2 regions of the Desulfoluna sp. CYM3A genome follow, and region 1 is predicted to be linked to the other one. Evidence: riboswitches for the same ligand, from Rfam matches in the RefSeq annotation. Region 1 holds a riboswitch; the other holds the start of a gene.

Region 1 (4,382 bases):
TGAAGAACCCTGCGTAGAGAACCCCGGCAATCAGAAGCCACAGAACAGCCGCCCTTCCCCCTGAAGCGGTACCTCTCAACACCTCGTCGCCCAGGCTCATAATGTCCGGGTGCTTGAGCACATAATAAGCGGCACCAAGGGAGGCCGCACCCGAGGCCCCAAAAAGGAAGCGTCCCACCAGACTCTTCCCTGCCCCAAACATGGCCTCGGCCCTGTCCAGGCGAGCCTCGCCGAACCGCGCAGCAAACCCCGCAATAAAGATTCCATACATAAACACACGCGGGCCCCTGACCGAATAGTGAAAAAGGCTCAGCAGATAACCACTGGCGGCATACGCCACGCCCCCCACCAGAAAAAGCGACAGAAACCCAAGGCCCGGCGGCACGGGTCCATGGCCGCTCTTAGTTGAAACGTCACCACCATCCCCCGCCATGCCCCTTTCCTCACATCGGGACGCGCCCCCCAGACCAGTGCCGAGCAGCACCATGATCTTGTAGATGATGCCCATGACGACATCTATTGCCGACCAAAAAGGCACACAGGAAAGGTGCCCATGTCGTATCTTCCTCAGCGTATCCACCGTGTATCCCCTCATCCAATAAATAACCGACGGTTCTTGCTCACCACTACGGCGATAATCAGTTGTTACGGAACATCCGGGCTTAACGCCTTTGCAAGTTGTTGACAAATGCCCTTCAACACCCGGATGACGAGGACCATGGGGCACTCGGCTCGCCCGAAGGGTGAGAAAATCGAGCAGGAAACCGTGAATTACATTTTATACCTTTGAAATATCTAATCTTTCGTTACAACAACGACTTGGAATAACTCTCTATTATTAGAGATGGTCCGTTTTCTCATGAAATACCCGGGCTAAATTTCAATGGGACTATTCCACAGTTCTGTGCTTAATTGAGAGGGTCCCTCTCAACCAGCAGCGTTAGCTGAAAATAAAACATGCTGCTATGTGATTTGGTAACAAGAAGGGTCCATCATTTTTGGGAATAACGAGTCTTACAGAGGAGTAATCATGGATTTTACTGCCGCAGCCTCAACGCATACCAAATTCAACTGGAGGGTCCGTTCCCTGGCTTCCGATTTCATACTCGAGGATACTTGGGAGTTTCCATATGAATTCAGCGCAAAGGACGGGGTCGATTTACATTTGTTCCAGAAATCCGCCATTGAGCCCATGATGAAGGACATTTACGATGTCTCCTTAGCGGGAATGCTCTTCAGGGTACGAAAGGTTGTAGGCGCGTTATTTCGTATCGATAACAACTTGAACAATCACCCCATTCCGGGCTGCAGAGAAAAGAGCCTTCGGGATCGTTTGCAGGAGAGGGACCTTGAAAAAAACACTCCGCAGCGCGCGATGGACATCTCAACGCGCGACTATATGGACTTCAGGCCAGTGTATACCTTCGAGGACGAAACGCTCCATGAGCTCTCCAATTCCACCGAGCATGCGTTGATGCACTATGCCTGGTCTCCTTCGGGAGAAGGAAAGTGGAAGGTCCGCCTTGCAGTGTACATCAAGTACAGGAGCAGTTTCAGCGCGCTTTACATGAGATGTATCCGACCATTCCGCCACTACGTGGTCTACCCCCACATTTTCAGAAAGTGCATGGAACACTGGGAAGCACGATCCAATATGAAGGAGTCGCGTCTTGATGACCAGAAGGGTTAAAGCTTCGTTTTGCCCATCCTGATTGTATAAAACGTTGTCAGGTCGCGATGGTTATGGGGAAAGGGGTAACGACATGATCGTTGCTTACCCCGCCCTAAAAGGTATGCGAATCCGCCGCTTCGCATACGGCTTTCCGATGCCGAAAAAGACATAACCCACCTTGCTCCACCAGCTCCCTTCCATATCAACGACATCTCAGATAAGCCATTACCGGCCATGGCCTATGCAGGCGACCCTCAACACCACATGCCAATACAAACCTTCACCGAACCAGAACCTTTTCCGTTTGACATCCATAAACCCCTCATGTAATGACAATTCAATAAATCCAGAATAATTGTTGGCAAAGGATATGATGCCGATTGCCTTTTTTATGTGCAGTTCATGATCAGCCGATGGGATATCCCCTCTTCGACAATGTATTCTGGCAGACATACAGGGGCCCAAGCAGAAAAAAACACATTCCCTGGGAATGCCGTGATGAAGTAACCCGAACACCGTGGGCAACACGCTGGTGACTCACCACGCAGCCTGAGGGTTTCATTTGGTTTCTTCGATATTTGCTTCGGCCCTGACTTCAGGTACTGAATAAAATCAGTATAACAAGGAATCCTGTGAAAATCAGGAACGGGCCCGCCGCTGTAACCGGGGACGAACGCTGCACACAGCCACTGCCACACTGTGACGGGAAGGCGCAGCCAGTAGGATGATCCGGGAGTCAGAAGACTTACCTGAATGGAGATGTGTTATCACTTTATGGCACCAAAGTGATGACGTTGTTGTGGTATGAAAAACGGTAACCCACACAGGAGAGATCCTGTGTGGGTTTTTTATTGCCTGAGCACATACCGGAGGTATCGGCACCCGCCAGGCAATAAAGCACGTCACACGATGTTTTGATATCACTCCTTTGCCGCCATTCAGACACCATGCGGGCTACGTTTTAAACAAACCGTGTGTAAAGGGTGTGCTGTATGGACTCCGAATTAAGGCATCAACGTTCCGACGACATCGTTTCAGATCATATGGACCTTGAACTGAGGCGGCCCGAAAACGGTGAGCAGGGATGGACCAAAGAAATCCCCCTAAGGCCCGGGCTCTCCTTGATTCTTACCAAGGCAACCTATGCCGAAGGCGTGACCTCCCGTTTCGAAATGGAGCGGTCCCCACTGCTCTTTTGCTTTGTACTCTCAGGAAGCGGCCGATCCATAGTCAACCTGGGGAAACCCAAGCCGACAATCATCCAGGCAGAGACAGGCACATGCACCGTATCCTGTTTTCCAAATTCCCAAGGGTACAGCCAATTTCCCCCTGAAAAACCCGTTCACATGCTCCACATCCAGGTCGACCCGGTCGTGTTGGGCATGTTCTCCCGGGGGGATATGGAGCAAGCCCCCGCCGATCTCCGGGCTGTTATGGAGGGGTGCCCCAAGACCCACTACCACTATGCGGGCTCCATGCCCCCTGCCATGCAAACCGCCCTTCACCAGCTTCTCAATTGCCCGTATCAGGGCCTGATCAAACGAGTCTTCCTCGAAAGCAAGGCCCTTGAGTTGATATCGCTTCAACTTGAACAGGCTGCCATTGCCAGACACAGCATAAAAAAAACCGCTCCGCTTCGCCCTTCCGATATAGACCGTGTCCATGAGGCCATGGGCATTATCGTCGAGAATATGCAGACCCCGCCATCACTGCTGGAGCTTGCCAGTCGAGTCGGGCTGAATGATTTCAAGCTCAAGCACGGGTTCAGGCAGGTCTGTGGGCAAACGGCCTTCGGCTATTTACATGAGCATCGGATGGAGAGAGCCCGCCAGCTTCTGGAAGAGGGCAACATGAATATCAAGGAGATATCGTATCAGGTTGGCTATATGGACGCGGGGCGATTCTCCGATGCCTTTAAAACCAAATTCGGCATCAGGCCGAGCATTTACCGAAACAACACGTGCTTCAGCGCCATGCCTTAAGCCCCCTTCTTTCCCGGAAGCCTGAGCCCCCTTTGCTTTGGGCCCACGCACGGCTGAAGTAAAAATCAGGCAACAGCACACCGAGGAAGACTGCCTCCTTTAAAGCCGATTCCGTCCAAAAATCCATCCAGGTCATGCAAGAATCCGTTTCGGTCATACCACCCCCATTTCACCCCATGAACAGCGGCGCTATATTGCGGCAATACCATTACATGATGGCTTTATTTTTATCGTTTTTCACCCTTCAAAGGAGCCGGGTGCCCACCCTGATGATCCGTCATCAGCGCCTTGTGGCAACGAGGCTGCAAGGGCAACTCAGATGCGCTGAACTGCGGTTTGCCCCTTAAGTTCAGGCCCATCACTCGTAACAGATTCAGCTTTAAGGAACAGGTCATGAATAGAAACAGAGATCGATTTCCAAAGGGTTTTATGGCGTCGCTGCTCGTTGTACTGGTGGCTCTATCCCCATTATCAGCGTCTTTGGCGATGGCACAGGAGCAGAAAGCAGAACCGTCACCTTTTCGGCTTGAGCCCGTAACGGTTACGGCCCAAAAAGTGGAAGAGCATGTTCAGGATGTCCCCATGAGTCTGTCCGTCTTCACCGGCACCGACATTGAGGACTCCGGCAGCAAGGACATGAGTGATCTTGTTCGCTATGTCCCCAACCTGTTCATGAACGAATCCTCGGCGGAGAATCTATTGGTTTTAAGGGGTGTCTCCTCCTTTAC
Region 2 (4,382 bases), 2.2 Mb from region 1:
CTGTGGGGAGCACCCACTGTTTTTCCTGAACCGATTCGGAGACGGGAATCACCCGTGATGAATGAGAGATCCTGCGTGCCTTGAGCCATTTGTCATAGGTTGCGAGGCGTTTCGAGAGATAAGAGTCCATGGGCTCTGCTCCCCATCAGGGTTAAAGCCCGGTGAGCATCAAGGCCCCCAGGGCTGTGAGCGCCGTGCCGGAGACGGCGGTAAGGATTCCCGGGAGGCGTCTGGGCCGTGCTGAGGTGGTCTTCAGTCCGGCGTTTTTTCCTGCCACCACGAGGATCACGGCGGCGGAGATGGTAGCGGCCATGCCCAGGGTGATACCAAAGGCCATGAGGATGCCCAGGTGGGTGAGGTGAAGGCCCATGGCAAGGAGCATGACCGTGACGACACCTGGGCAGGGGACCATGCCGAAGGCAACAGCGGCCAGAAGGCCTCCGGTTTTTGGGGCACATTCCTGGTGGGGCTTGGGCCGTGCCGCTTCGTAGATGCCGGAGAGCAGGAGAAAGAGCCCCAGGAGGATGACAAGGGTAAAGCTCACCTGGCTGGTGAGCCGGGTGGCGTCTTTGAGGCCGGTGGTCATACGGATTTCAAGGAACCCTTTGATGCACAGCACGGTGAGGATCCCGGAGAGGCCGTGGCTGAAGGCGACGATGTTGCCGAAGAGGACCCCGTCTTTGGCCTTGCGGTTCCCGTGGAGCATGTAGGCGGTGGCAACAGCCTTTCCGTGGCCCGGACCGGCTGCGTGAACCGCACCGTAGAGGATGGCAAGTCCCAAAAGCGGTGCCAGGGCAAAGAGGTCCGGGGCGGCGGCAAAGGATTTCAGGGTGGCGGCCATCTCGTTTCTCATCTGGAACTGGATGAGGATGAGCTTGTGCATGAGGCGTGCCCCAAGGCCCGGCGCAGTATCCGGGGGGCCGAAGGCGTGGGCGGCAAGGGGGCTTAAAAGAACCCAGGTGAAGAGGGCAGAGGCTGCAGAGCGGATGTGTGGGGTCATGGGTGTTACTCCTTACCGGAGATGGAAACAACGGCTTCAATAGGGTGAAGCATGCCGAAGTAGTATGATTCTTCGGTGTTCTCCCTCAAGGTGAACCCCATGCCCTGGGGCACATCCCCGGAGAAGGAGAGGGGGGCGTCTTCTGAGAGAAAGAGGGCCGAGTAGTTGGTGGGGTCGTACTGGCTGAGCCGCAAAGGCTCTCCCTTTTCAGGCTGCGGGGAAATGGGGATTGAAAAGCGATACACCACGATGCCGTCCTGGGCCTCGCAGTTGAAAGAGGCAATGGTGACGGCGTGATTTTTGGTTCCGCTGTGGGTGATGAAGGTGAAGTAGTGTTGCTCGGAGAGGTAATCAAAGGCCTCGGATTTAAGCGTGTTCAGCTCTTTGGGGGAGAAGATCCCGTCGCCGTTGGTGTCGTAGTCTTCCAGAATCATCGCTGAAAAGCCGTCGTCAAACGCCCAGTCTACATCCAGGCGAACCGGTTGCTTTGCCTCGAAGCAAAGGGTCATCCGGCTGGTGATAAAAACATGGGGGTGAGCCCCCGGAAAGGACAACGGGGCAAGGGTAAAGATAAGGGCCAGGGCAAATACTAAGGGAATGCGCATGAAGACGGTTCCTGCGTGTTAAAGGTTACTTCGAATCGTTTCGGTTCTATATAAAGTGGGTGGAACAGGGAGCGCAAGGGAAAAAGGGCGGTGGGCCGAGTTCGTCGATCCCGGGTTTTTCGCCGGAGACTTTCGCCGCCAGCATTGGTGGTTAACGGACCTTGCCGTGAGCCGTCCCCTGGGGACGGCTGCTTTCGTTGGAAAACAAAGGGTGATACTTGCCGGTAACGTGCATATTGTCCTGTGTTTGTCGAAATTTATCTTTGGTCCGTGTGCTGCTTTTCTCCTTGACAAATCAACGGTGGGGTCATTATAACTTCATTTACTCAGGTGATGAAATAGATTGCCTGGTACGATACACGCCCTGCGGATGAGATGTTTCCCGCATGCATCAGGGGTGGGCTCCCGATGTCATATCTTAACGCTGCATAAATATAGATTGATACAACCTAAAAATTTGTTTGACGTTCAGGTTCCCCGGTCTCGTGATGTCCCGAGACCCGGGCTAAGAGGGAATCCCGTGAAAATCGGGAACGGTCCCGCCGCTGTAACTCCTGCAAACCTTTCAACGCGTTGTGCCACTGGGTCAAACCGGGAAGGCCGTTGAAAGGGGGGGAAGTCAGAAGACCTGCCTGGATGTATCGGCACGGAAAGGAATGATCCATGATCGTTCCGAAGGCCTCGAGGAAGGTCTTGTGCAGAGTGTGAGTCTGTGGTGAGGATGAAAACGGTTCCCCATATCGATGCATGCATCGGTATGGGGTTTTTTTATGGGCTTTTTTGAAGCAGGTAGCACGATGAATGAACGAGAGTTGTTGAAACGGCACCTGCCCTTCGGCAGGCTTTCTCCTGAGGCCCTCGATCGCGTGGTCTCGGCGTTTCAGTCCTATCGGTTCGCCGAGAAGGAGAAACTGGTTGTGCAGGATGAAGTGGCGACCTGGGTTGGCTTTGTGGTGTCCGGGAGCATTGAGCTTCGCATCAAGCGGTTTACCGGAGGGGATCTCTCCTTCGGCTCCCTTCGGCGCGGGGATTTTTTCGGGCTGATGTCCTTTGAACCCAAGGGGATGTCCATTTCCAGCGCCGTGGGTGCCATTCCCGGGGTTGTGCTCATGGCCAGGCGCGAGGCCTTTCATCAGATGCTGGAGACGTTTCCGGCATTGAAAACCTATTTTTATAAGATGTCCCTGGATAGGGTCTGGACCGCCTACCAGAGCCTGTACCAGGGAAAAGCCGCCGAAGGCCCCGGTCCGTCCATGCCGGGGTGCGCCGCCCTGGAGGTCCAAAAATCCATCGATTTCATCGACCGGAATTTTATGAATCCCATCACCCTGGAGGAGGCCGCCAAGGCCAACGGCATGAGCAAGTTTCATTTTTCGCGGATTTTTAAGGACAAGACAGGCATGTCCTTTAAAGAGTACCTCAACATGCGGCGAATCCACGTGGCGAAAAAACTGTTCATGGCGGACAACCTCAACGTGTCGGAGGCCTGCTACCAGGTGGGCTTCAACGATCAATCCTATTTTTGCAGGGTCTTTCGCAAACTCGAAGGCTATACCCCGTCGGAGTTCAAAAAAATATGCACCGGGCAGTTTCCTGCCCGGAAACGGGGGGAATCCCATGCCAAGGTGGTGTCGGGGTGAATGCCGTGAAGGGACTGACTTGAATGATAAGGGCAAGTAAGAGGTCTCGGTTGGCCCGGAGACTTCAGGCGTGCTTATGTCGATGGCATATGGAAGGCTGCTATGTCTTGACCATGGTGCATAAATGCACCCTACGGGCCGTGGGTTTTACCATTGGCTGGGATTAATGGATCTTATCGTCGGATAGCTCAAGGCGGCCGTGCATGAGAAGGGCCGCACTGCAGGGGGGGCCGAAGGTGCCGTTGATATAGTTCTTTTCTGATGAGAATATGCCAGAAGTGTGCCCTCTGAACAGAATTTGCCCTGTGCAATGATATTCAAAAAGTTTTCATGGGTGGCAACTCCATTCCAACTTGTGTCAACGTACTTAACAGAAAAGTTTTTTTCTGTTCGGAACACAACCCCTTTATACCCATCAAGAAAAATGCGGCTGAAACTGCCGCATTCAGGCGATCCGATATCTTTTCTACAATATATGTATGCGCTGTCATGGCCGTTTCCTCCCATGGTGAAATCAAGGGCATTTCCCCTTGCGTCAAAGTGAATTTTAAGCTCAGAGGCAACAGTAAAATTATAGGCATCGTAATCGTTGTCGCTACACGTTGCGAAAAGAAACAAAGTCGCCTCATCATCAGCGTTTTCAGCACTGAAATAGTATATTTGGCCATTATGGTCTCCACGATGGAGGCCGAATACATAATCAGTTTTATTATCAAGCCCATGGCGGTAGAGGGTATTGCCGTGTTCGACAGGTATTTCTGACTTACAATCATAATCTCCGTCAATTTCAGGCCATTGATCTACGGTGTACACGATGCCGTTGGCTCTAAAATAGTCCCAGTCAATGGGGCGAACATCCAGAACTGGTCGTGCTCCCTGGAGCCCTGAGCGGCAGTTGACGATTTTTCTTCCTGCGGTGACGAGGGTGTTACCGGTTATCTCCACCGGCCTGATGAATGCAACATCTCCGTTTGCATGAACGCTCCCATGTTTCTGAATATAAGCTGATTTCTGCAAAATTGTCTTGGCTTCGAATGTCCGATATTTGGTTCTCCCCGTGGGCCAGGATACCGAAACGCCGCCGAAACGCCACGGAAGCCACGTGGACGTCGACATTTTTTTTCTTTTCCAATTCCC

The links. Region 1 has a riboswitch for cobalamin ahead of ACOYW1_RS06225 (helix-turn-helix transcriptional regulator). Riboswitches for the same ligand answer to the same signal wherever they lie in the genome.
Region 2: another riboswitch for cobalamin. It lies ahead of ACOYW1_RS17395 (helix-turn-helix domain-containing protein); the one in region 1 lies ahead of ACOYW1_RS06225 (helix-turn-helix transcriptional regulator).

Annotation. Positions count from the first base shown of each region.
Region 1 is NZ_CP186556.1:1,171,364-1,175,745, reverse strand. Features, by position in the region: gene ACOYW1_RS06235 (hypothetical protein) at 1-727, opposite strand, end outside; gene ACOYW1_RS06230 (DUF2867 domain-containing protein) at 1,031-1,690, shown strand; cobalamin riboswitch at 2,253-2,439, shown strand; gene ACOYW1_RS06225 (helix-turn-helix transcriptional regulator) at 2,665-3,654, shown strand; gene ACOYW1_RS06220 (TonB-dependent receptor) at 4,048-4,382, shown strand, end outside.
Region 2 is NZ_CP186556.1:3,390,059-3,394,440, reverse strand. Features, by position in the region: gene ACOYW1_RS17410 (4Fe-4S binding protein) at 1-130, opposite strand, end outside; gene ACOYW1_RS17405 (HoxN/HupN/NixA family nickel/cobalt transporter) at 152-1,000, opposite strand; gene ACOYW1_RS17400 (DUF1007 family protein) at 1,006-1,605, opposite strand; cobalamin riboswitch at 2,059-2,255, shown strand; gene ACOYW1_RS17395 (helix-turn-helix domain-containing protein) at 2,403-3,245, shown strand; gene ACOYW1_RS17390 (hypothetical protein) at 3,393-4,262, opposite strand; gene ACOYW1_RS17385 (pilus assembly protein TadG-related protein) at 4,174-4,382, opposite strand, start outside.